One region of the Limnobaculum xujianqingii genome, then DNA from elsewhere that is predicted to be linked to it. Evidence: predicted binding sites of a transcription regulator. Region 1 holds the regulator's gene; each other region holds the start of a gene.
What was found. Region 1 encodes CRP, which controls carbon source genes, mostly activating them, when cyclic AMP is high. Its sites were predicted from a motif close to ATGTGANNNNNNTCACAT; they were not measured.
Positions count from the first base shown of each region.

Region 2: a site for CRP is predicted at 2,764-2,781, ahead of GOL65_RS18755 (ABC-F family ATPase). Genes of this name have one in related genera too.
Region 3: a site for CRP is predicted at 3,907-3,924, ahead of GOL65_RS17215 (YfcZ/YiiS family protein). Genes of this name have one in related genera too.
Region 4: a site for CRP is predicted at 2,796-2,813, ahead of rhaB (rhamnulokinase). Genes of this name have one in related genera too.

Region 1 is NZ_JABMLK010000001.1:2,478,681-2,484,653, forward strand. Features, by position in the region: gene GOL65_RS11265 (ABC transporter ATP-binding protein) at 1-40, shown strand, start outside; gene GOL65_RS11270 (LysE family translocator) at 340-942, opposite strand; gene GOL65_RS11275 (hydrolase) at 1,044-2,024, shown strand; gene GOL65_RS11280 (YheU family protein) at 2,021-2,269, shown strand; gene GOL65_RS11285 (phosphoribulokinase) at 2,354-3,223, shown strand; gene crp (cAMP-activated global transcriptional regulator CRP) at 3,520-4,152, shown strand; gene GOL65_RS11295 (YccS/YhfK family putative transporter) at 4,223-5,973, shown strand, end outside.
Region 2 is NZ_JABMLK010000002.1:1,030,544-1,036,516, reverse strand. Features, by position in the region: gene GOL65_RS18770 (MFS transporter) at 1-75, opposite strand, end outside; gene GOL65_RS18765 (glycerol dehydrogenase) at 389-1,489, shown strand; gene GOL65_RS18760 (hypothetical protein) at 1,785-2,525, opposite strand; gene GOL65_RS18755 (ABC-F family ATPase) at 2,803-4,401, shown strand; gene rhlE (ATP-dependent RNA helicase RhlE) at 4,683-5,973, opposite strand, start outside.
Region 3 is NZ_JABMLK010000002.1:735,882-741,854, reverse strand. Features, by position in the region: gene prmB (50S ribosomal protein L3 N(5)-glutamine methyltransferase) at 46-978, opposite strand; gene smrB (endonuclease SmrB) at 1,181-1,732, shown strand; gene GOL65_RS17235 (hypothetical protein) at 1,808-2,122, shown strand; gene GOL65_RS17230 (hypothetical protein) at 2,372-2,584, shown strand; gene GOL65_RS17225 (low molecular weight protein tyrosine phosphatase family protein) at 2,592-2,915, shown strand; gene sixA (phosphohistidine phosphatase SixA) at 2,999-3,478, opposite strand; gene GOL65_RS17215 (YfcZ/YiiS family protein) at 3,558-3,851, opposite strand; gene fadL (long-chain fatty acid transporter FadL) at 4,266-5,561, shown strand; gene GOL65_RS17205 (hypothetical protein) at 5,620-5,970, opposite strand.
Region 4 is NZ_JABMLK010000001.1:2,681,962-2,687,934, reverse strand. Features, by position in the region: gene GOL65_RS12210 (hypothetical protein) at 1-62, opposite strand, end outside; gene GOL65_RS12205 (hypothetical protein) at 105-779, opposite strand; gene rhaR (HTH-type transcriptional activator RhaR) at 827-1,660, opposite strand; gene rhaS (HTH-type transcriptional activator RhaS) at 1,782-2,609, opposite strand; gene rhaB (rhamnulokinase) at 2,924-4,396, shown strand; gene GOL65_RS12185 (L-rhamnose isomerase) at 4,393-5,649, shown strand; gene rhaD (rhamnulose-1-phosphate aldolase) at 5,662-5,973, shown strand, end outside.

The DNA of each region.
Region 1 (5,973 bases):
GTTGGAAGAGATGACGGCGGTGTTTAATCAAGGGGAATGATTAACGTTAAATATCAGATGCGGTGATACACATCGCCTCTGACAGTTCAGTTTAGTCCCTTAAGATAGCCAATCGACGGGAGGGACGGGTGTTGGGGTCGACTTGGCGTGAGCCAACGAAGCGCCCCTAACCCGGCCAGGCCTGGCGCGCTCTACAGCTGAGTACAAACGATCTTCCGGCCGAGTACGAAGGTGATTTGGGCAACATCGTTTTTACGGCCGGAATATTCACCAAAGCTGATTTAATAGCAGTTTCAGGCGACAATACACACCGCCTCTGCTGATAATGTTCTGGTTTCACTACAACCAGATAAGCACCACGCAGCCTGCCGTCAAAATACCCATGGTGATATTAAAAATCGCCCACGATTTGCGACTTTGCAGCAAACGACCAATGGCAGAACCAAAACCCATCCAGATAAATCCGGCCACCAGATTTACCATAAACATGGCAATACTAATGGCTATCACTGATGCACTGTACATACTCCCTGCCAGGCTGTAGCTGGCTATCGAGCCAATGCCCATTAACCAGGCTTTAGGATTTAATGCCTGTAACAGTAACCCCTGATATAACCGAACCGGCTGTGCTGTGCCTTTTTCAGTCTCCAGCTTTTCATAACGAGAAGTGGCTATTTTCCACGCCAGCCAAATCAGGTAGAGGCTACCCGCAATTTTCAGCGCCAGATGTAACGAAGGATAAGCAGTTACCAATGTACCAACACCCATGGCAACTAACAGCAGCAGCAATTGCATGCCAATCATAATGCCAAACATCAACGGTAAAGAACGGGTGAAACCGAAGTTAGCAGTTGAAGAGGTGAGTAACATATTATTTGGACCCGGTGTAACTGCCGCTATCCATAGAAACATCGACATAGAAAGAAACCAGCCTAACTCCATTCTGTATAACCCTTTACCAGTGAGAGATGTTTAATCATTCCATTCAAGCTAGCAGTGTGATATTGATCGCACAAGTCCCCAAGAGTGAATTTAATTTTGTTATGGATGCACAATTTCGGCCCATACCGGGCACCGGTAACCCACACATACAAACTCTGCTACCCCGGATTATCCGCAGAAAGATTAGTCTGGACCCCGTGTGGCAGCGTCTGGAACTTCCGGACGGCGATTTTATTGATGTTGCCTGGAGCGAAGACCCTCATCAGGCCAAACATAAACCGCGTCTGATATTGTTTCATGGTTTAGAAGGCAATTTTTATAGCCCTTATGCCCATGGTTTGCTGGCGGTTTGTCGGCAAAACGGCTGGTTGGGGGCCGTTATGCATTTTCGCGGTTGTAGCGGTGAACCTAACCGTAGCCCTCGTGCTTATCATTCTGGCGAAACCAGCGATACTCGATTTTTTCTCAACTGGTTACAAGATACATTGGGAGAAGCACCTACTGCCGCAGTAGGTTACTCGCTGGGTGGCAATATGTTAGGTTGCTATCTGGCTGAAGAAGGTGACAAAGTTCCACTTGAGGCAGCAGTCATTGTCTCCGCTCCGCTGATGCTCGGTCCCTGTTCCCGTCGTTTAGAGCAAGGTCTGTCGAGAGTTTATCACCGCTATCTGCTGGGTTTACTTAAGCAAAGTACCAAACGTAAGCTCATTCGCTATCCTGGTATTATGCCGCTGCCCGGCTTATCACTGAAAAATATACGTTCTATTCGTGAGTTTGATGATGCTCTTACAGCACCATTACATGGATTTAAAGATTCCACCGATTATTATCAAAAGTGCAGTGCTCTACCGGTATTGCATCAGGTACGCATTCCTTTGCTGATTATTCACGCCAAAGACGATCCCTTTATGTCACCGGAAGTGATTCCGGCAAAAAACAGCCTGCCCGAAAATATTGAATATCAGTTAACGGAACACGGCGGTCACGTTGGCTTTGTCAGTGGTACATGGAAAAAGCCACAGATGTGGCTGGAACATCGTATCCCTGAATGGTTAACCCGCTATCTGGAGAAAAACAAATGATGATCCCGTGGCAGCAACTGGCTCCCGAAACGCTGGAAAGTATTATTGAATCCTTTGTTTTGCGTGAAGGCACCGATTACGGAGAACACGAAAGATCACTACAGCAGAAAGTCGATGACGTTAAGCGTCAGCTAAAAAGCGGTCAGGTCATATTGGTTTGGTCAGAACTACATGAAACCATCAATATTATGCCCAAAGATCGTTTCAGTGATGATATGGAAGAACAACCTTATCCGGAGTATTGATTCATCTGAATAAAATTTTATGACAGCCCTGCATCAATCCGACTATGCTCTGGTAATAATAATGAAAATTAAGGAATCAGGTTAATGTCAGCAAAACATCCAATCATTGCAGTTACTGGTTCCAGTGGAGCCGGTACTACTACCACCAGTCTGGCCTTCAGGAAGATCTTTCAGCAGTTAAATTTAAGTGCCGCACGCATTGATGGTGATGCATATCATCGCTATACACGCCCGGAGATGGATGCGGAAATCCGTAAAGCCAGAGAGCAAGGTCGCCATATCAGCTATTTTGGCCCCGAGGCCAATGACTTTGCACTGTTGGAAAACAGCTTTATTGAATACGGAAAAACCGGAAACGGACGCACACGTAAGTACTTGCATACTTATGATGAAGCGGTCCCCTATAACCAAACCCCGGGTACCTTTACTCCCTGGCAACCGTTACCTGAAACCACAGACTTGCTGTTTTATGAAGGACTGCATGGTGGCATCGTCACCGCTAAGCATAATGTTGCCCAGCATGTCGATCTGCTGGTTGGCGTAGTTCCTATCGTTAACCTGGAATGGATACAAAAGCTAATCCGCGACACGGTGGAGCGAGAACACTCCCGGGAAGCCGTGCTGGATTCCGTAGTTCGCTCTATGGATGACTACATCAATTACATCACCCCACAGTTTTCCCGGACTCATATCAACTTCCAGCGCGTCCCCACCGTTGATACTTCTGATCCATTTTCTGCGAAGAGTATTCCAACGATGGACGAAAGTCTGGTAGTTATTCACTTCAGGGGGCTGACAGGCATTGATTTTCCCTATTTACTGGTCATGTTACAGGGATCGTTTATCTCCCAAACAAACACTCTGGTCATTCCGGGAGGAAAATTGGGGCTGGCAATGGAGTTAATTATCACACCATTAATACAGCAACTATTAGAAGGCAGAATATTAGAATAGGGAAATGAGGGTAAAACAGGCGAATAACCCGAATCAGCGCCGCTTAACCCTCATTTTAGTAAGACAACACGAGACTCTTGGCTCAACCTGTGTTAAAATCATAGTGTGGGTACAATAGATAAATTAGAGTTCGCTCAGGCTGATGTGGCACCAGCCCACAAACACCTCTATATTCTTTTTTACATCAGCTATAATAGCGCTCACCTGGCAAGTTATATGCTTCGGGGCGGGTAAGATTTTCGGCAAGCTTCTCGCTTTGCTGTGTTAGGCAGTGACTACAAAGAGGATAACAACAAATGGTTCTCGGCAAACCGCAAACAGACCCTACTCTCGAATGGTTTTTATCTCATTGTCATATTCATAAATATCCATCCAAGAGCACACTTATTCACCAAGGTGAAAAAGCAGAAACTCTTTACTATATTGTAAAGGGTGCCGTAGCCGTTCTGATTAAGGATGAAGAAGGTAAAGAGATGATCCTCTCCTATCTCAATCAGGGGGATTTCATCGGAGAACTTGGCCTGTTTGAAGAAGGTCAGGAACGCAGTGCCTGGGTCAGGGCAAAAACAGCATGTGAAGTTGCTGAAATTTCATATAAGAAATTTCGCCAGCTGATTCAAGTTAACCCGGATATTTTAATGCGTTTATCCGCTCAGATGGCCAGCCGCTTACAGGTTACCTCTGAGAAAGTAGGAAGCCTTGCCTTCCTTGATGTTACGGGCCGTATCGCACAAACATTACTCAATCTGGCTAAACAACCGGATGCAATGACCCATCCAGACGGAATGCAAATCAAGATCACCCGTCAGGAAATTGGTCAAATTGTTGGATGTTCCCGTGAAACGGTAGGACGTATTTTAAAAATGCTGGAAGATCAAAATCTGATCTCCGCTCATGGAAAGACTATCGTTGTCTACGGGACTCGTTAAATAATAAAGAGAAGCGGATAGGTTTAGGGCCTCCAGTTGCCATATCCGCTTCCCTTTACCCGGGAGGCCTATGTGGCGACGAGTCATTTATCATCCAGAAGTCAATTATGCTCTGCGCCAAACGTTAGTTCTCTGTTTGCCTGTCTTGCTGTTTTGGCTACTCGACGACCTGGCAACCGGCTTTTTACTCTCCCTTGTTCCTGCCTGCTGCAGTATTGGTGGTTTGGATACTCCCCATAAACACTTTTTCAAACGGCTGGCTATTGGCGGCGGGTTGTTTGTTATCAGTAGTGTATTGTTGCAGTTTCTTCTGTTGTGGTCGGTTCCACTACCGATCTGCATGCTTATTCTGACGCTATTATTTGGCGTAACGGCAGAAATTAGTCCGCTTTATGGTCGGTTAATGCCTGCTGCATTAGTCACCGCTATTTTTACCCTCAGTATGGCGGGCAACTTACCTGTTTGGCGAGTAGCCATGTTATTTGCCATTGGCACAGTCTGGTATGGTTTGTTTATCCATCTGTGGTTTCGGCTTTGGCAAGAACAGCCCATGCGAGAATCACTTAACCTGCTTTTCCGTCAGTTAGCCTGTTATTTTGAAGAGAAGTACAGCTTACTGACCCAGCACACCGACCCGGAGAAAGCTCTCCCTCCACTACTGTTACAACAACAGAAAGTGATGGACATCATCTCATTGATTTATCAGCAAATTTATATGATCCCTAACCTGAAACACCCTCGTCATCGGCGATTAATTCAGGCGTTTCAAGTGGCCCTCGATTTGCAGGAACACATTACCGTCAGTTTGCACCAGCCAGTCGAGGTACAAAAACTGGTTGAACAGAGTCAGGCCGAAGCCATCATTCGTCATAATGCAAAGACCATTAGTCAACGTTTGCAGGCATTAGCCGATAATATTCTCTATCACCGCCGTTCAACGCCTTTCAATATGGATTCTGAGTTATCAGCACTGGCAAAAATTGCCCGACAGCATCCGGATAATCCGGTAGGAACTTTTTGTTATTATCATTTCAGCCGTATTGCTCACTTACTTAGCCGCCAAAAGCCTCTATACAACCGAACACTGATGCCGATGCAAAGTCGTCTTCCTTTTTTGCAGGCGCTAAAAAGTTATTGTTCCCTTAAATCTGCCGCATTCAAAAATGCCGCACGCCTTGGCCTCACATTAGCGGCAGGCGCCGGCATTGGGCTGACGCTCAATCTACCCAAGCCTTATTGGATACTAATGACCATTATGGTGGTCAGCCAGAATGGCTATAACGCGACCCGTATTCGAATTCAGCACCGCTCACTGGGCACCATGATAGGTATTCTTGCCGGAGCGGCAATTTTGCATCTCTACTACTCTCAGAACCTGATGTTGATTTTGATGTTGGTACTGACATTTTGCTCTTATCTAATAGTACGTAAGAATTATGGTATGGCGGTGATTGGGTTCACCATTACCGCGCTCTATACCTTACAGATTATCTCTAACAGTGGTATGAACTACCTGTTGCCACGTCTTATCGATACGGTTATTGGCTGTATGCTGGCATTTGCCAGTAGCCTGTGGCTGTGGCCTCAATGGCAAAGCGCACTGTTACGTAAAAATGCTCACAACGCACTGGAGACCTATCAACAGCATCTGCGGCAAATATTTAATATGGGCACAGATGTTGCTGAACTGGCCTATACCCGAATGAGAGTTAATCAGGCTCACAATACGCTTTTTACCGCATTGAATCAGGCCATGCAGGAACCGGGATTCAATACCCGCTATCTGGCCGATATGCGTCTTTGGGTTACCCATAGCCAGTT
Region 2 (5,973 bases), on a different contig from region 1:
ATAGACCAAAATGGTTGCCGGAATGATATGCATCCAGCGCCCTTTAGGAATAGGTTTACTTGAATCTGTGCTCATTACTATGTTCCTTGGTTCAACCGCTAAATGATAAAAAAACGTGAGTACGTTAGTTGTTTGTTATTCATTGTTACGCAATTTGTTCTGTATATAGAACAAACATTCAATATACAGAACAATATTCCTCGTGCTGTATAAAAGAGTCAATGGGGTAAATTGTCAAAGTTGAATATCTGTGAGCTGACGCAACTTTCATCATTCTGAAGTTGACGAAGAATAATTTCAGGAAGAACATACTTACATACAGAACATTAGTTCCATATAAAGAACAAAAAGCATTGGTAACCATTTTTATCACTATTAAGGAGCTAAAATGATTACTACTGCTATTTTCCCCGGTCGCTATGTACAAGGTTCCGGGGCTGTTGAGAAATGTTTGGGTGATGAGTTATCACGTTTAGGCCAGAAGGCTTTAATTCTGCAAGATCCCGTCGTTCATCAAAAGCTGGGCAGTGATATTGCTAAAGCGCTGGAAGGTAAAATCGCCTGTCAGGTTGAGGTATTTAACAGCGAATGTTCTGATGAAGAGATCGATCGTATTTCGGCATTAGCACAAAACTATGGTGCTGAGGTGATTGTTGGTATTGGCGGTGGGAAAACGCTGGATACCGCTAAAGCAACCGGCGCATTCCTTAAATTACCTATTGCTATTGTCCCTACGCTGGCCTCTACCGATGCACCCTGTAGCTCTTTAGTGGTGATTTACACTCAGGAAGGAAAATTCAAGCGTTATATGATGATCCCTCGTAACCCTGATGTGGTACTGGTTGATTCAAAAATTATCGCACAGGCACCGGTACGTTTTCTGGTCTCTGGTATTGGCGATGCGCTGGCAACCTGGTTTGAAGCAGAAGATTGCCGCATAAAAATGGCAGGCAATATGACTGGCCGCCCTGGCCCTATGTCAGCTTATGGTCTGGCACGTTTATGTTATGACACTTTGTTGCAATATGGTGTGTTGGCAAAATCCGCCTGCGAACAACAGCAGGTCACTCCGGCACTGGAACACGTTATTGAAGCTAATACCCTGCTCTCCGGATTAGGTTTCGAAAGTGGCGGTCTGGCTGCGGCACACGCTATTCATAATGGATTAACCGTGTTGCCACAAACTCACAGCTACTGGCACGGCGAGAAAGTCGCCTTTGGCACACTGGCAATGCTAATGCTCACCGACCGGGAACCCGAAGTGATTAATACGGTGTATAACTTCTGCCGTGATGTCGGACTGCCAACTACGCTGGAAGATATCGGACTAAAACAGGTCAGCGATGACGATTTGATGAAAGTAGCTGAAGCCTCATGCAGTCATGGAGAAACCATCCATAACGAACCACATGAGATTACCCCCGAAAATGTACTGGCGGCGTTAAGGGCGGCTGACGCCGAGGGACAAAGACGTAAACGGTTCGCCTGATATAAGATAAAAGCAAAATAGCCCGCATCGCGGGCTATTTTATTAAAACAACATTTAAAAACTTAATCGTTGGGAGAGACTACCGTTGGGGTCGACTTGGCGTAAGCCAACGAAGCGCCCCTAGGCAGGCTAGGCCCAACGCACTCTGGGCTTAAGTACAGATTGTTTCCCGGCCGAGCACAGTGCTGATATATACATATAGTTTTTACGGCCGGAATATTCACTGAAACCAACAAATACACCAGCATTCTCATACCACAACTACAGACTACTTCATTAAGTAAAAAATCCAGCATTACCCCAGCGCCTTCAACTCCTGATTCACTTTCGTCAGCCATTCTTTATGCATTTTACGATAGTGCGGTTTAGCGCGGCGGGCCATAACGGCAATGGTTTCCAGCTGATGTTTAGCTTCCAGCTTATCGCCCTTCTCGACCAGTAACTGGTAATAACGAAAACGCGCTTCTGGTCCGGTGTAGTACTCAACCAATACTCTGAATTCATCTTCTGCTTTATCAAGATCGCCGATTTGCTGTAGCGATCTGGCATACAGCAAATGACCATCCTGAGAGCGATAATCAGGATTAGCATCAATTAATATTTCCAGAGTTTTCTGACAGGAGACCGGATCGTTATTATCAAACTGTGCCTGAGCCAGCTTAATTAAAATATCGGGGTCCTGAACGAAGATGCCGGTTAAGGCTTTTTGATAATTTGTCGCCGCTTCCTGCGCTCTGCCAATACGTAACAGCTCATCCGCTAAACGCACATAGTTTTGACTGGTTTCAGTAATCACCAGTTCATCACGCAGCATACGCACATGACGCTCCGGATCCATTTTATCCTGAGCTTTGCCTATCAGCCGTTTTCCATCGCGACTGCCTAACAGGTCCGGTAATAAAATTGCCAGTGCATATACCGCACAACCAATACCCGGTAAACCAATGATAAGATATAACCAATAACGTTCCTGCCCGGTTTTCACCACGTGAACGCCACACATGATTTGAATAAGTACAACCAGAATGACCGGCATTTCAGCACTCCCTGCCAAAAATAAAATAATAGCTATAATCGGTGCATCATATTGCTGAGACCGCTGTCTGACAATGGGTTCAGTAGATAAACACAATAAAATAATAAAATATGAAATTAATTGATGCCCCTTTTTCTATTTATAGAATTTAATTATTCCTTGTTATAAATACTCCAAAAATATGCAGAAAAAATAGTCTGCTCACAGGGATGCCTAAACGACCGCAATCTGTGGCATAATGTGCCTAATATCACACTTTCAACTATGAGTATTCGTCTTGTTAATTAGCAATAATATTACTATGCAGTTTGGCTCCAAGCCGCTGTTTGAAAACATTTCGGTCAAATTTGGCGGCGGTAATCGCTACGGTTTAATTGGTGCTAACGGTAGTGGTAAATCCACCTTTATGAAGATTCTGGGTGGAGACTTAGCCCCTTCTGGCGGTAACGTATTCCTCGATCCAAACGAACGCTTAGGTAAACTGAAACAAGATCAGTTCGCCTATGAAGAGTACAGTGTGCTGGATACCGTGATTATGGGCCACTCTGAACTTTGGCAAGTCAAAGAAGAGCGTGACCGCATCTATAATCTGCCAGAAATGAGTGAAGAAGATGGGTTAAAAGTTGCCGATCAGGAAGTTCAATACGGTGAGATGGATGGATATACTGCGGAGTCCCGTGCCGGTGAACTGTTATTAGGTGTCGGTATTCCGGTAGAACAGCACTATGGCCCAATGAGCGAAGTCGCTCCCGGCTGGAAACTGCGGGTATTACTGGCTCAGGCTCTATTTGCCGATCCGGATATTCTGCTGCTCGACGAACCAACCAACAACCTGGATATTGATACCATTCGCTGGTTGGAACAAACGCTGAACGACCGTAACAGCACCATGATCATCATTTCCCATGACCGTCACTTTCTGAATATGGTATGTACCCACATGGCCGATTTGGACTACGGTGAACTTCGTGTCTATCCGGGTAACTATGATGAGTATATGACCGCTTCAACTCAGGCTCGCGAGCGTCTGCTGGCAGACAATGCTAAGAAAAAAGCTCAGATTAACGAACTGCAATCTTTCGTTAGCCGCTTTAGTGCCAACGCCTCAAAATCTCGTCAGGCCACATCCCGTGCACGTCAAATAGATAAGATTCAGTTGGAAGAAGTGAAGGCTTCCAGCCGTCAGAATCCATTTATCCGTTTTGAACAGGATAAGAAACTATTCCGTAATGCGCTAGAAGTGGAAAACCTGTCAAAAGGTTATGACGGTAACGCCCCACTGTTCAAAAACATCAATATGATGCTGGAAGTGGGTGAAAAAGTTGCGGTACTGGGTACCAACGGCGTGGGTAAAACTACCCTGCTGAAAACCTTAATGGGTGAACTAACGCCAGATTCAGGACGCCTGAAATGGTCTGAAAACGCCAGCATTGGTTATTATGCTCAGGATCACGCCTCTGATTTTGAAATCGATATGACCGTGTTTGACTGGATGAGCCTGTGGATGCAGCCTAACGATGATGAACAATCGGTACGCAGCGTATTAGGTCGTCTGTTGTTCTCTCAGGACGATATCAAGAAGTCGATCAAAGTTCTGTCCGGTGGTGAAAAAGGCCGCATGCTGTTTGGTAAACTGATGATGACTCGTCCTAACATTCTGATTATGGACGAACCAACCAACCACCTGGATATGGAATCTATCGAATCACTGAATATGGCGCTGGAGCTGTATCAGGGAACGCTGATTTTCGTCTCTCACGACCGTGAATTTGTTAGCTCACTGGCAACACGTATCATCGAAATTACACCAGAGAAAGTCACCGACTTCAGCGGTAATTATGATGATTACTTGCGTAGTCAGGGAATTAATAACTGATTAGTCTGTACACAATAATAAAGGCCACCAACAATTTATGTTCGTGGCCTTTTTGATTACTATTACATAGCATCAATGGATATTCCGGTCGTAAAATCTACGTACCCATATCAACAACATGCTCGGCCGGAAGAGCCATCTACTTAGCTACAGTGCGTGTCGGGCCTGGCCGGACTATTAGCTATTTTAAGACACAAAAGTAAGCCATCAGGCTTCATCTTTATCCAAAAGGCCACAGGTATATGCCTGTGGCCTTTCTACATCAAATTTACTAGCAGTATTTAACTACCCGCTGACTCCGAACGGCGAGCGCCAGCGAACGAAGCGCGTCTTTGTTGAGCAGGTTTATCCGAGCGGGGCTTCTGATTACGTGGCTTATTGTCACCTCGTCCTTCAGATTTATTACCCCATGGACTATTGTCACTACGACCTGCTGTTTGACCAGTTGCCGGACGAGAGCGACCTGAATTTGGACGTCCACCTTGTCCTTGTCCCTGACCTCTGCCCTGACGACCATTGATAATCGGTTCGGCTTTAATAGTTGGATCTGGCTCATAACCCGGTAACGCGATACGCGCAACTTCAAACTTCAGTAAGCGTTCAATATCACGCAGCAGTTTATGTTCATCAACACAAACTAAAGAAACTGCCTCTCCGGTACATTCTGCACGACCGGTACGACCAATGCGGTGAACATAATCTTCCGGTACGTTTGGCAGCTCATAGTTAACTACGTGAGGCAGATGATCGATATCCAGACCACGAGCAGCAATATCAGTAGCAACCAGTACGCGAATTTTACCGTTCTTAAACTCATCCAACGCGCGGGTGCGGGCGCCCTGACTTTTATTACCGTGAATAGCTGAAGCAGTAATACCATCTTTATTCAGCTGTTCTGCCAAATGGTTAGCGCCGTGTTTTGTACGGGTAAATACCAGCACCTGTTGCCACTGGCCTTCACCAATCATTTGTGACAGCAATTCACGCTTACGTTTTTTATCAACAAAGTGGACTTTCTGATCCACCAGTTCTGATGGCGTATTACGTTTTGCCACTTCGACAGAAGCTGGATTGTGCAGCAATTTAGATGCCAGTCCTTTAATCTCATCAGAGAAGGTCGCAGAAAACAGCAGGTTCTGGCGTTTGGCAGGCAGTTTAGCTAAAACACGACGAATATCGTGAATAAAGCCCATATCCAGCATGCGGTCTGCTTCGTCCAGTACCAGAATTTCGACTTTAGATAAATCAACGGCATTCTGATGTTCCAGATCTAACAAACGCCCCGGTGTCGCCACCAGTACATCGACACCCCCACGCAGTTTCATCATCTGTGGATTAATACTAACGCCACCGAAAACCACCAAAGAACGAATATTTAAATGGCGGCTATAATCACGCACATTTTCACCAACCTGAGCAGCCAGCTCACGAGTTGGGGTCAAAATCAGAGCCCTGACAGGGCGACGGCCGCGAGCTGCTTCACCGCTTGCCGTTAAACGCTGTAACAGAGGGAGTGTAAAACCAGCGGTTTTACCCGTTCCCGTTTGCGCACAGGCCATTAAGTCGCGGCCC
Region 3 (5,973 bases), on a different contig from region 1:
AAAGTGATTGTCACAACAATCGCAATAATCTAGTTGCAATAAATATTAGTCGCGATAGATACGAAAATGTTCGCTGCATGCCAGCAGTTGGTCCCGCGTTAGCATAAATACGCCATCGCCGCCGAACTCAAACTCCAGCCAGGTAAATGGAATATCCGGATATTCATCCATCAGATGCACCATGCTGTTACCTACTTCGCAAATTAATACACCGTCTTCATTCAGATATTCTGGCGCACGAGCCAGAATACGACGTACTAATTTGAGACCATCGGTACCCGCTGCCAGCCCCAGTTCCGGTTCATAACGGAACTCTTTTGGCAAGTCTGACATATCTTCCGCATCCACATAAGGCGGGTTAGTAACGATTAAATCGTATGTTACCGGCGGCATATCGCGGAACAGATCGGAACGAATGGGTGTAACACGATGTTCCATGCGATGCGCTTCAATATTTTGTTCAGTTACTGCCAGCGCATCAACAGAAATATCGACCGCATCGACTTCAGCCTCCGGGAAAGCATAGGCACAGGCTATTGCAATACAGCCGCTGCCAGTACACATATCCAGAATGGTTTGCGGTTCCTGAGTAATCAGTGATTCAAAACGATGATTAATCAGTTCACCAATTGGAGAACGAGGCACTAATACCCGCTCATCAACAAAGAACTCATGACCGGCAAACCAGGCTTTATTGGTCAGATAGGCCACTGGTAGACGTTCGTTTACCCGGCGAATAACTCGTTCAACAATACGCTGGCGTTCGCTGAGCGTCAGGCGAGAAAAATACATTTCCGGGGGAATATCCAGCGGTAGGAACAAAGTTGGCAGTACCAGTTGAACGGCTTCATCCCATGGGTTATCCGTTCCATGGCCGTAATAAATACTTGCCGCATTAAAACGACTGACGGACCAACGCAGCATATCCTGAATGGTATGCATGTCGTTAACCACTTCATCTACAAAAATTTTGTCCAATGAGCCCTCCGGCAAGGAATAGAATTCGCAAATAACCCCCTAGTTTGCCACGAAGCTTGTAACAAATCAGCTGTAATCAAGCGTAATTCTGCTATCAGTTCAGCACAAATAATCACACTCATTTTATATCTGACGTAGACAGAACGCTCGTTCGGGTTACACTAAGCGTTATCTTTTATCACATTTAGTCAATTTTGAACTCTTGAAGAAAAATAAATTTACCTTATCAGATGAAGAACATGCGCTATTTCGGGACTCGGTTCGTGGAATAAAACCCCTGCGCCAGGATAAGGCTCTGCATCGCATTAAACCCAAAGTGAAAAAGCGACCGGTTGAACGTTTACTTCAGGAGCAAATGGATGCCAGTTTCTATTTTTCTGATGAATTTCAGCCTCTGCTAAGTGAAGATAGTCCTATCCGTTATGTGCGCCCTGGCGCTAATAGCTATGAAGTAAAAAAACTCCGCCGTGGTGATTACTCGCCAGAGCTGTTTCTTGACCTGCATGGATTAACACAAGCAGAGGCTAAACAAGAGTTAGGGGCATTGATCGCCGCCTGCCGTCGGGAACATGTTCACTGTGCTTGTATTATGCATGGCTATGGTACCTATGTACTGAAACAGCAAACGCCGTTATGGCTGGCACAACATCCAGATGTGATGGCCTTTCATCAGGCACCTAAAGAGTTTGGTGGGAACGCCGCAATATTGGTATTAATTGCTCAGGAAACTTCTGAAGACCCAACTCCATTCTAACTTCACGTTATTTTCACATACGCCAGTTAACCTGCCGGAAAGTCTGATGATGTCCACCGCAGGGAGTTGCCAAATATGAGTAAAACACATCGAATAATAAATAATACCGTCTGGTTTACCCTTTTGGGGCCATTAATTGGACTGATTGTTGCGATTCCCACGATATATATCTATACGGGTTATCCATCTGGTTTCTTCCGCGATATCGTCCGTGAGTTACCTTTTGTTCTGCTCATTACCTATATCTGGGGAAGTTTGCCGGCACTGACGACTGGAATCATTATTGCCAACTTAACGCCGTTGTATCAAAAGTTTCCTTTTGCCGCGCTGATTGGTGCAATAACGTCGGGATTACTCCCAACCACTCTATTTATTTTTTGGGACAGTTAGATTTTGAAGTTCTCTGGCTTTCCATTCTCTGTGGAACTCTCTCATCGGTAGCCATGTATCAAGCTGTTCACTACTTACCTGCGCTCTTTTCCCCTTTAGCCACTAACCCTGAGCAGCTCGATTCGCAAAAATAGCTACTGGACGGTTATTGGCTACATTCGGTATCATAAAGCCGGACGCTAACCCGTCTCAACCTCTCTGTATTATCGCGGCTGCTGAACCACGATTAATCTGATGAGGCATCAATTTATGGATAACATCCGAAACCGGGCCTGGCGGCTCTCACAAAACAAACGTAAAAAACACCAGGGTGGTCGGGCAAAAGACGACTATCGTGGAGAAAAGAACTGGAAAATGCTCTATACCCGTCATGACAAGCTGGCAAGATCGGTGCAGCTAGGTATTGAGTACCCCAGAATATCCAATAGTCAACGAACGCTAAAAGCCATGGAAGAGGCCTGACTGCCGTATGAATGTATTATTTATCTGTAGTCGTAACCAATGGCGAAGCCCTACCGCAGAGCAGGTATGGCGTCGCCATCCCGACCTCTCAGTTAAATCAGCCGGAACCAGTCGCAATGCCCGTAAACCGTTAACTCCGGTATTGTTACAGTGGGCTGATGTGATTTGCGTTATGGAACAAAAACATAAGAACCGTATTGTGGCGGAATACCAGCGTCTGATAGAACATAAGCCCCTTCATGTATTGGATATTCCTGACGACTACAAGTATATGGATCCAGAGTTGGTAAGTTTGCTGGAGGAAGTAGTAGCGCATCGGCTTGGACTTTAAATTACTGACTTTTCCGGCCCGACAGCAGGTTTATGCTTAAGGCCGGAATACTCACTAGAACCAATCTAAATACTCTTCAACAATTAGCCCAGTGAACCTGGCGTTTGCTGCCAGTCAAGAGAGCCTCTGCCAGTTTCGACATCCAGCGTAATCGCCGCTATGGCTGAAGTACTAAACATAGGCGGGTATATTCCTCCGCAAAGTTCAGACACCAGATAGCCCACCAGCGGTAAATGAGAAACCACTAATACGGAACTCACCCCATCCTGCGCTAAGGTCATCAGATAATCGGCGGATAATATGGCATCACCACCCGGCGTAAGGGCTGAGAACGTTTCTATGGTAGAGGAAGATAGCAGAGGGAATTCATTTTTGACTACGTCCAGCGTTTGCTGAGCACGAACATAGGGACTGACTAATACCCATTCAATATCAGCAATTTGTTGTCGTAGCCAGAGCGTCATTTGAGCCGTTTCCTTACGCCCACGCTCTGTTAAGTTGCGAGCCGGATCGCTGTCAGCATGATAACTGGCCTCGCCATGCCGCATAATTAACACCTGCATGTTTTGCTCCGTCCATTTATGGCTAACGCCGGTATTCCGGCGTTAGCATTATTCTAAACTATACAAAAACTGGCGGCGATTAACGCAGACCCAGTTGGAAAATCATGGTTTCAGCCTGGCACGAGAATGTGAAGTCTACGCTCAGCTCCACTCCACCAGCCACGTCAGTCAGACGGCTTTCAATCAGGCAAGGCTCAGACTCTGTTGCTCGTGCTTTTTCTGTCAGCATCTTCAACATTAGCTCTGCTTCACCACGATTGGTAAACACATTTTGGTAAGACGCGGTGCAATCCGTGTTGTCCATCACGGTACCAACATCAACACAACAACAAGCAGCGGTTTCTTGTGCATTACATTTTAATGAATCAGACATCGTACTCTTCTCCTGTGAATAAAACGGCTGAATGGTCGTTTTATTTAAAACCTGAATGAGATCTAGCTCAAAATTCAATAATCTTTCCTATACTACTCTTCCTGCCCAATTTGCGCATGAGTTTTGTTATGGCAGGGTCAATCATCCGGGCAATAATTAATCGTTCCACACAAAATTGATTTATAACAATATGATTATTATTGCCTTTATAATTTTTCATGTTGATACAACCCAAATGTAACCAGCCCTGTATGTAAAAAGTATTTACTTTTAACTAAAGTATTCAGCCCGAATCCCCCTTAACCTCAGTCATTCCGGTCAACTGGTCTAATCTGTCGCTATCATCTTACTCCCTACAATGCCGCCTCAATTATTACAATCCGTAATAATTTTTATCACTTTTGAGATTTTGGTATGCACCACAAAAATATTTTAAGAAAGTCAGCATTGGCAATTGTTATAGCAGCAGTATCTTCTAATCTTTATGCATCAGGCTTCCAGCTTCAGGAATCATCAGCTTCAGGGTTAGGTCGTGCGTTTTCCGGTGAAGGTGTGATTGCTGATAATGCGGCATCAGGTAGCCGTAACCCTGCATCAATGACGATGTTTGACCGCCCTACATTTTCTGGTGGCGCCATTTACGTCCAACCTACAGTAAAAATCAGCGGTACTTCACCGTCAGGTTCAGATATGTCCGTTAGTGACATTACGCCAAACGAATGGGTTCCTAACTTTCACTTTATCTATCCAATTAATGATCGTTGGGCTGTTGGTGGCTTTTTAACCAGTAACTACGGCCTTTCTACCCAATTCGCTGATGACTATGCGGCAGGCCCTTTAGCGGGTAAAACCTCATTAAAAACCGGCAACCTTAATCTCAGCGCCGCTTACCGTATCAATGAATATTTCAGCTTTGGTGCTGGTTTTAATGCGATCTACGCAGAAGCAGAAATCAACCGTCATGCCGGTGAAAATAGCAACGGAATGCCAAGAGATACTGAAGTCGTTCATATGAAAGGCGACGAGTGGGGCTATGGCTGGAACGCTGGTCTGCTATATGAAATCGATAAAGAAAACCGTATTGGCCTGAGCTATCGCTCACAGGTAGATATCGACTTTAGTGGTGATTACAGCAGTGAGTTACCATCCAGATATAACGCTCTACAAGCCGCTACAGGGATGCCATGGGGAACCAATGGTCAAACTGTTAATGGTGATTTAACGCTGTCTCTGCCAGAAGTTTGGGAGATTGCGGGATACCATAAAGTAGCACCGAAATGGGCTATGCATTACGGCTTGAGCTATACCAGTTGGAGTGAGTTCAAAGAGTTAAAAGGTACCGGCAACGAAGGACAAACGCTGTTCTATAAGAAAGAAAACTTCCGTGATGCATACCGTATCGCGTTAGGTACCACTTACTATCATGATGATACCTGGACCTGGCGTGCCGGTATTGCGTTTGACGATAGCGCAGTACCTGCTGACACCCGTTCAATTTCAATTCCTGACCAGGACCGTTTATGGTTAAGCCTGGGTTCAACCTACATCTTCACCAAAGATGCTTCAATTGATCTTGGCGTATCTTATATGCACGGGCAAAAAGTGAAGATTGAAGAGAAACTGAACAACTCAGCCAATAGCCCAACCTATACCTTCCGTTCAGAAGGGAAAGCATGGCTATACGGTATCAACCTGAACTATACCTTCTGATTCAGTCCTACTGTTCTATATCTGACGCCACTCTATAAGGAGTGGCGTTATTTTTTGCTTAGAAGTTGCCAGAGTTAGTACACATCAGCTCATCACTGTCTACAACACCAAAACAGGTCATTTTTCCAGTAATTTCAGAAGGTAAACTGTAGGTTGGCTTATCATTTAATGTCACTTTTTTAGTTTCCGGATCCATGTGTATATCAACATGGTTACCATTGCCCCACTCCCACTGGCTTAAGAAATACACATCTGTCGCTGCGCAGGTTGTTACCTTGCAGCTACTTTCGCTTTTTAACTCCCCAGCTTTGTAATATGTACAATGTGCATTTTCATCTTCTGCACAGGCGGCTAAAGCTGAACTGGTAAAACATAATCCCGCAATAATCATCACCAGATACTTCATCATTAC
Region 4 (5,973 bases), 200 kb from region 1:
GAAGTACCCGTCATTATACCCAGCAAAATACAGGCAATTAACCCGGTCTTAATATGCGGCATGTTCCACCCTGTTACGGTTGTTTGTCATAGTTTAATCATAACTTAATTACTCTGTTTTTCTGCACAACGGCAAAACGCATCTTCACTGTCCCGATCGCCCATCTCCGCTGGATGCTTAACAATGTCTAAAGCTGTGGCTGGAATGGTGGTATTAAAGGTCTTCTGCACCCACTGCTGAAATTCCACGTTAGGGTGAATATGCATACCGCTGTCGGATTGCTCATCATTGGGTGGATAAGGGAATTCTTCATTCCAGCATATTTCATCGTACCCAATAGCCAGCAACCGCAGAAAATCAACCATATTATCGGCCAGTACACAGCTGAGTATTGAGCCAGAGCCTGAACCCATATGCACTATTTTAAGCTTTCCGTCATCGTCCAGCCATAGTGCAGCTTCAGAACCTTCCGCACCGGTACGGGCAAAAACACACAGGCGCTGACAAATTTCCGGACTATCTTCCTCCAGTCCAAACCAGTAACGCAATCCATCATTTCTGTTAGCGTTAAACAAAATGATGGTGCCTCCTTGCCGTTCATCGTCTGTCCAGCTCTCTTCCAGTTTATCGGTCGGGTATAAAAATCCGGTGCGATGACCATCGTCGTAGTCTTCATAATAGCCCTGCTGCTCAATCCATTGATAAAGCTGTGCCAGTTCATCCGGAACCCAGAGTTTTTCAGGTAATACGGCCTTTAATTGTTCCAGTAATTTTCCCATGATGATTTCTCCTGACAGAGGTAAAGTTGGGATACAGACATGGCATTTTAACGGAAACGCTGGCGGTATTCGCTGGGAGATATGCCCAGAGCCCGACTGAAGACGGCAGAGAAGTAGTTGCTGTCTTCAAAGCCACATTCTGATGATATTTCACTAATTTGCATCTGTTTCTGTCGCAGTAGTGCCATGGCTTTGCACAGCCTGAGCTGGCGCAGGTAATGGCTGATACTGACCCCGGTATGCTGCTTAAACAGCGCCTGTATACTTCTTGGCGAGAGCTGGTGATGGTGACAGAAATCCTCCAGCCGGAAGGCGTTACCGATACCGGCATGCAGATCCAGCATCAGACGATCCAGTAATTGTGCATCCGCCAGTTGATGACTGTCCGGCGGGTGACGATAGCGTTGTAGTAATAAAATCAATTGTAGAAACAGAGACTCGCTTAGCTGAACAGAGAGCGCATCAAATTTAATACACTCTTTTGCCAGCGCATCAATTACCGTCTGAATGGCGGATATCCCCTGAATACCCAGCCGCCAGTAACGCTTTTCCTGACTGTCATTATCGCCGGGGATCAGCGTTTCCCAGTCTGCCGCCAGATTTAGTCGCGAACGGCAATAGAGAATATTATTCAGTTCCAGATCGTTAACCGACTCATAACCATGATGATCGCTGGCATTGATATAAAACAGATCGCCACAGGTAATGTAGTAGGGCACGTCATTGACAATATGCAGGCCATTACCGCGTCGGACGATCACCAGTTCATAAAAATCATGGGTATGAATAGGAAAAACAGGTTGGGGTAACCGCTCTGCAACGGTTACCGTATTTTTTTCGCTGAAGAAAAAATCATGAGTGTGAAGTTTCAGTAATGACATGCGATCTGTTTCCCTGCCGGCACTTCTGGTATCCAGTGTGACATATCACCGTTAGCTTTACGGTGATGGAGGTCTTAATCTGGTTGTCATTAGTCACCCTGATTAAAGTAATGCTTTGTTATTACTGGCTTATGGTATTTCTCATTTGCAGTGGTGACAGCGAGAATTCTCGCCGAAACTGAACCGAAAAGTTATTACTGTCACTAAAGCCACAGGCATAGGCAATATCGGTAATACTGTCATCGCTTTGGAACAGACGCCGCCGGGCCTCCAACAGCCGAAGTCGGTTAAGGTAGCGCTGTGGCGTCATACCTGTAGCCTGTTTCACCTGACGGTGCATAGTGCGCAATGCCAGCGAGAAACTTTCCGCCAGTTCTTCCCAGTTCACCTCTTCGCTGTAGTTATTGCGTAACCAGTTAAGCAGTGCGCCAACACAGGCTTCACGGCTATCTTGCCTGACGGTTTCAAAACAGCTTTGGCGCAGCAACATCAGCAGTTGTAAGAACAAACCTTCACTGGAGGCAATATCTTCCAGTTCGCTGCTGTTAGCGCTTGTTTGCAGGCAATCAATGCAGTTTTTTGCTTTTTTTAATGCAGATGAATTGATTTGCCAGTGTGACTGCTGCTGGGTAGGAGAACCGGGTAACCAGGCCTCAATATCCGTCAAAAAACGAAAGTTCTTGGGTGAACGATACAGCACATTGGTTAAATGAAGGTTATCCACGTTTTCAAACTGATGATGATCTTTATCGCGAACAAAGCAAACGGTGCCGCTGCACAGGGCGTAGGGAGTGTCGTTAAAGATATGCACGCCAGAACCGTGCTCCACAAGAACGATTTCATAGAAATCATGGCTATGTTCAGGAAAAACACACTGTGGCGCCCGGTTTTCAATCGCTATTGTTGAGGCATCGGATGCAAAAAAGCCATCACTTTTTAGTAAGGTCATTTTGTGACTCCTTTCAACATCGTGTAACTAAAAGCTTAGAGGAAAATCGGGGCGCTTCGCCTTAGAAATCAGACGCGACATCGGCCAAAAGTGACCATTTATTTAAGATCGGCGAGTTTATTGATTAGTTTGTGCAGAAGGTCACATTACATTTCAGGCCTGAGAATTAAGCGCGGTTTTGCCATTTTGTGATCGGTTTCACATCAGTCTTTGTTATTTTGCCAGTCCTGCTGGTGGCATGGCAGTGGCCCGAAGGTAGAGCTCGCTTACTCTCCGTAGACTTCCCGCTATAGATGAATAAGGGGAAGGTTACTATGAGCGTACGCAATATTGTCGCCATTGATTTAGGTGCATCCAGCGGTCGGGTGATGCTGGCCACCTGGTGTACTTCAACTCAACGCTTAACGCTTAAAGAGATCCATCGGTTTGCTAACTGCCTGACGCCGGTTGATGGCCACGATACCTGGGATCTGGCAGCGCTCGAGAGCGAAATTCTTACCGGACTAACCACCATTGATAATAATGGCGTGCGGATCTCCAGTATCGGTATTGATACCTGGGGCGTTGATTACGTTCTGCTGGATAAGCGTGGAGAGCGCGTTGGGCTTCCATATGCCTATCGGGATCACCGTACCGATGGTGTGATGAATAGGGTGATGAACGAGCTGGGCCAGAAAAGTCTGTACTGGAAAACCGGTATTCAATTTTTGCCTTTTAATACGCTATACCAACTGAAAGCGTTTAGTGAGCAGCAGCCAGAATTGATCGAGCAGGTTAAGCATTTGCTGCTGATACCTGACTATTTGCACTATCGCCTCACCGGTAAAATTAACCATGAATATACCAATGCCAGCACGACGCAAATGCTCAATTTGAGCAGCGGTGACTGGGATAATGAACTGCTGGATTATCTGGGTATTCCACCTCAATGGTTAACGAAGCCATCCCAACCGGGAACGCCGATTGGTGAATGGCAGGCACCGTCGGGTCGCTCGGTTCCGGTAGTTTCTGTTGCCACCCATGATACCGCCAGCGCGGTGATTGCTGCGCCGTTAACCGGACATCATTGCGCCTACTTAAGCTCAGGAACCTGGTCGTTAATGGGAATTGAAAGCCTCAATCCGTTTAATGACCTGAAGGCGATGGCCGCTAACATCACCAATGAAGGTGGTATCAACGGCACTTATCGCGTCCTGAAAAATATTATGGGTCTGTGGCTGTTGCAGCGTATCTGTTGTGAGCTGGCGATCGCCGATCTGCCACAGCTGATTGCTAAAGCTGAGAAACTGCCTGCTTTTACCAGCCTGATTAATCCTAATGATGAGCGGTTTATCAATCCCTCTTCCATAGTGGAAGAGATCCGTCAGGCTTGCGCAGAGCATCAGCAGCCGGTACCTCAAGCGCCGGAAGAATTGGCCCGCTGTATTTTTGACAGTCTGGCCATGCTCTATCGTCAGGTGATGCTGGAGCTTTCCGCCCTGCAAGGGCAACCGATTAAGCAATTGCATATCGTTGGTGGAGGTTGTCAGAACGCCTTCCTGAACCAACTTTGTGCTGATGTCTGCCAACTGACGGTATTAGCCGGACCGGTTGAGGCTTCCACGCTGGGAAATATTGGTTGCCAACTGATGGCGCTGGGAGAAATCGACAGCGTTGCCAGTTACCGCAAGCTGCTAACGGAAAGCTTCCCGCTGCGCTGCTATACCCCAAATCCTGTTTTTGATTTTGCACAACACTGGTGCCGCTTTCAGGCACTCAGCCACTCTTATGAGGAATTTGTACTATGACAACATCAATTGACCAGGCCTGGAATCTGGCCAAAGCTCGCTATGCTGAATTTAACGTGGATGTGGAATCCGCACTGAAGCTGCTGGATACCTTACCCGTTTCTATGCACTGCTGGCAGGGGGATGACGTTGCTGGTTTTGAGAATACCGGAGGCGCTCTGACGGGTGGCATTCAGGCGACGGGTAACTATCCGGGAAAAGCCCGTAACGCGACAGAACTGCGTTCGGATCTGGAACAGGCGCTGGCGTTAATTCCGGGCCCAAAACGCCTGAATCTGCATGCCATCTATCTGGAGTCTGACACTGCCGTTGAGCGTAATGAAATTGAACCAAAACACTTTGCCAACTGGGTTGAGTGGGCGCGTCAGAAAGGTATGGGGCTGGACTTTAACCCAAGCTGTTTCTCCCATCCGCTTAGTGCCGATGGCTTTACGCTATCTCACGCCAATCCGGAGATCCGCAAATTCTGGATTGAACACTGTCAGGCCAGCCGTCGTATCTCTGCTTACTTTGGTCGTGAACTGGGCACTGCTTCAGTGATGAACATTTGGGTTCCGGATGGTATGAAAGATCTGACCGTTGACCGCTTTGCCTTCCGTGAGCGTCTGATGACCGCGCTGGATGAAGTGATTAGCGAGAAGATTGATGAGAAATATCACCTCGATGCGGTAGAAAGTAAGCTGTTCGGTATTGGTGCAGAAAGCTTTACCGTCGGTTCTAACGAATTCTATCTGGGTTACGCCACTACTCGTAAAACCGCACTTTGCCTGGACGCAGGGCATTTCCACCCTACCGAAGTCATCTCCGACAAAATTTCCACCGCGATGTTGTATGTGCAGCATCTGCTGCTACACGTCAGCCGTCCGGTGCGCTGGGACAGTGACCACGTAGTGCTGCTGGACGACGAAACTCAGGCCATTGCCCATGAAATTATCCGTAACCGTTTGTTTGATCGTGTACACATCGGTCTGGATTTCTTTGATGCCTCCATTAACCGGATTGCTGCCTGGGTAATCGGTACCCGCAATATGAAGAAAGCACTGCTGCGGGCACTGCTGGAACCTACCGATATGTTACGCAAGCTGGAAACTGATGGTGACTACACCGCACGTCTGGCGATGCTCGAAGAGCAAAAAAGTTTACCGTGGCAGGCCGTATGGGAAACCTACTGCCAGCGTCATAACGTACCGGCGGGCAGTGAGTGGTTACAAACCGTGCGCCAATATGAACAATCCGTACTCAGCAAACGTTAAGGGCTCTCTATTATGCAACACATTATTTCTTCATGGTTTGTTCAGGGTATGGTCAAAGCGACCAGCGATATGTGGCTTAAAGGTTGGGATGAGCGTAACGGCGGTAATATCAGCCTGCGTTTGCTACCTGAAGATATCGCTCCTTATCAAAAAGATTTCTATCCTGAGCCTCGTGATGAGGCGCTTAGCCAGTCCATGCCACAGCTGGCAAACCATTATTTTATTGTTACCGGTTCCGGCAAGTTCTTCCGTAATGTGCAGTTAAATCCGGCGGAGAATCTGGTAGTTTTACAGGTGAATGGTGAGGGTACCGGATATCGTATC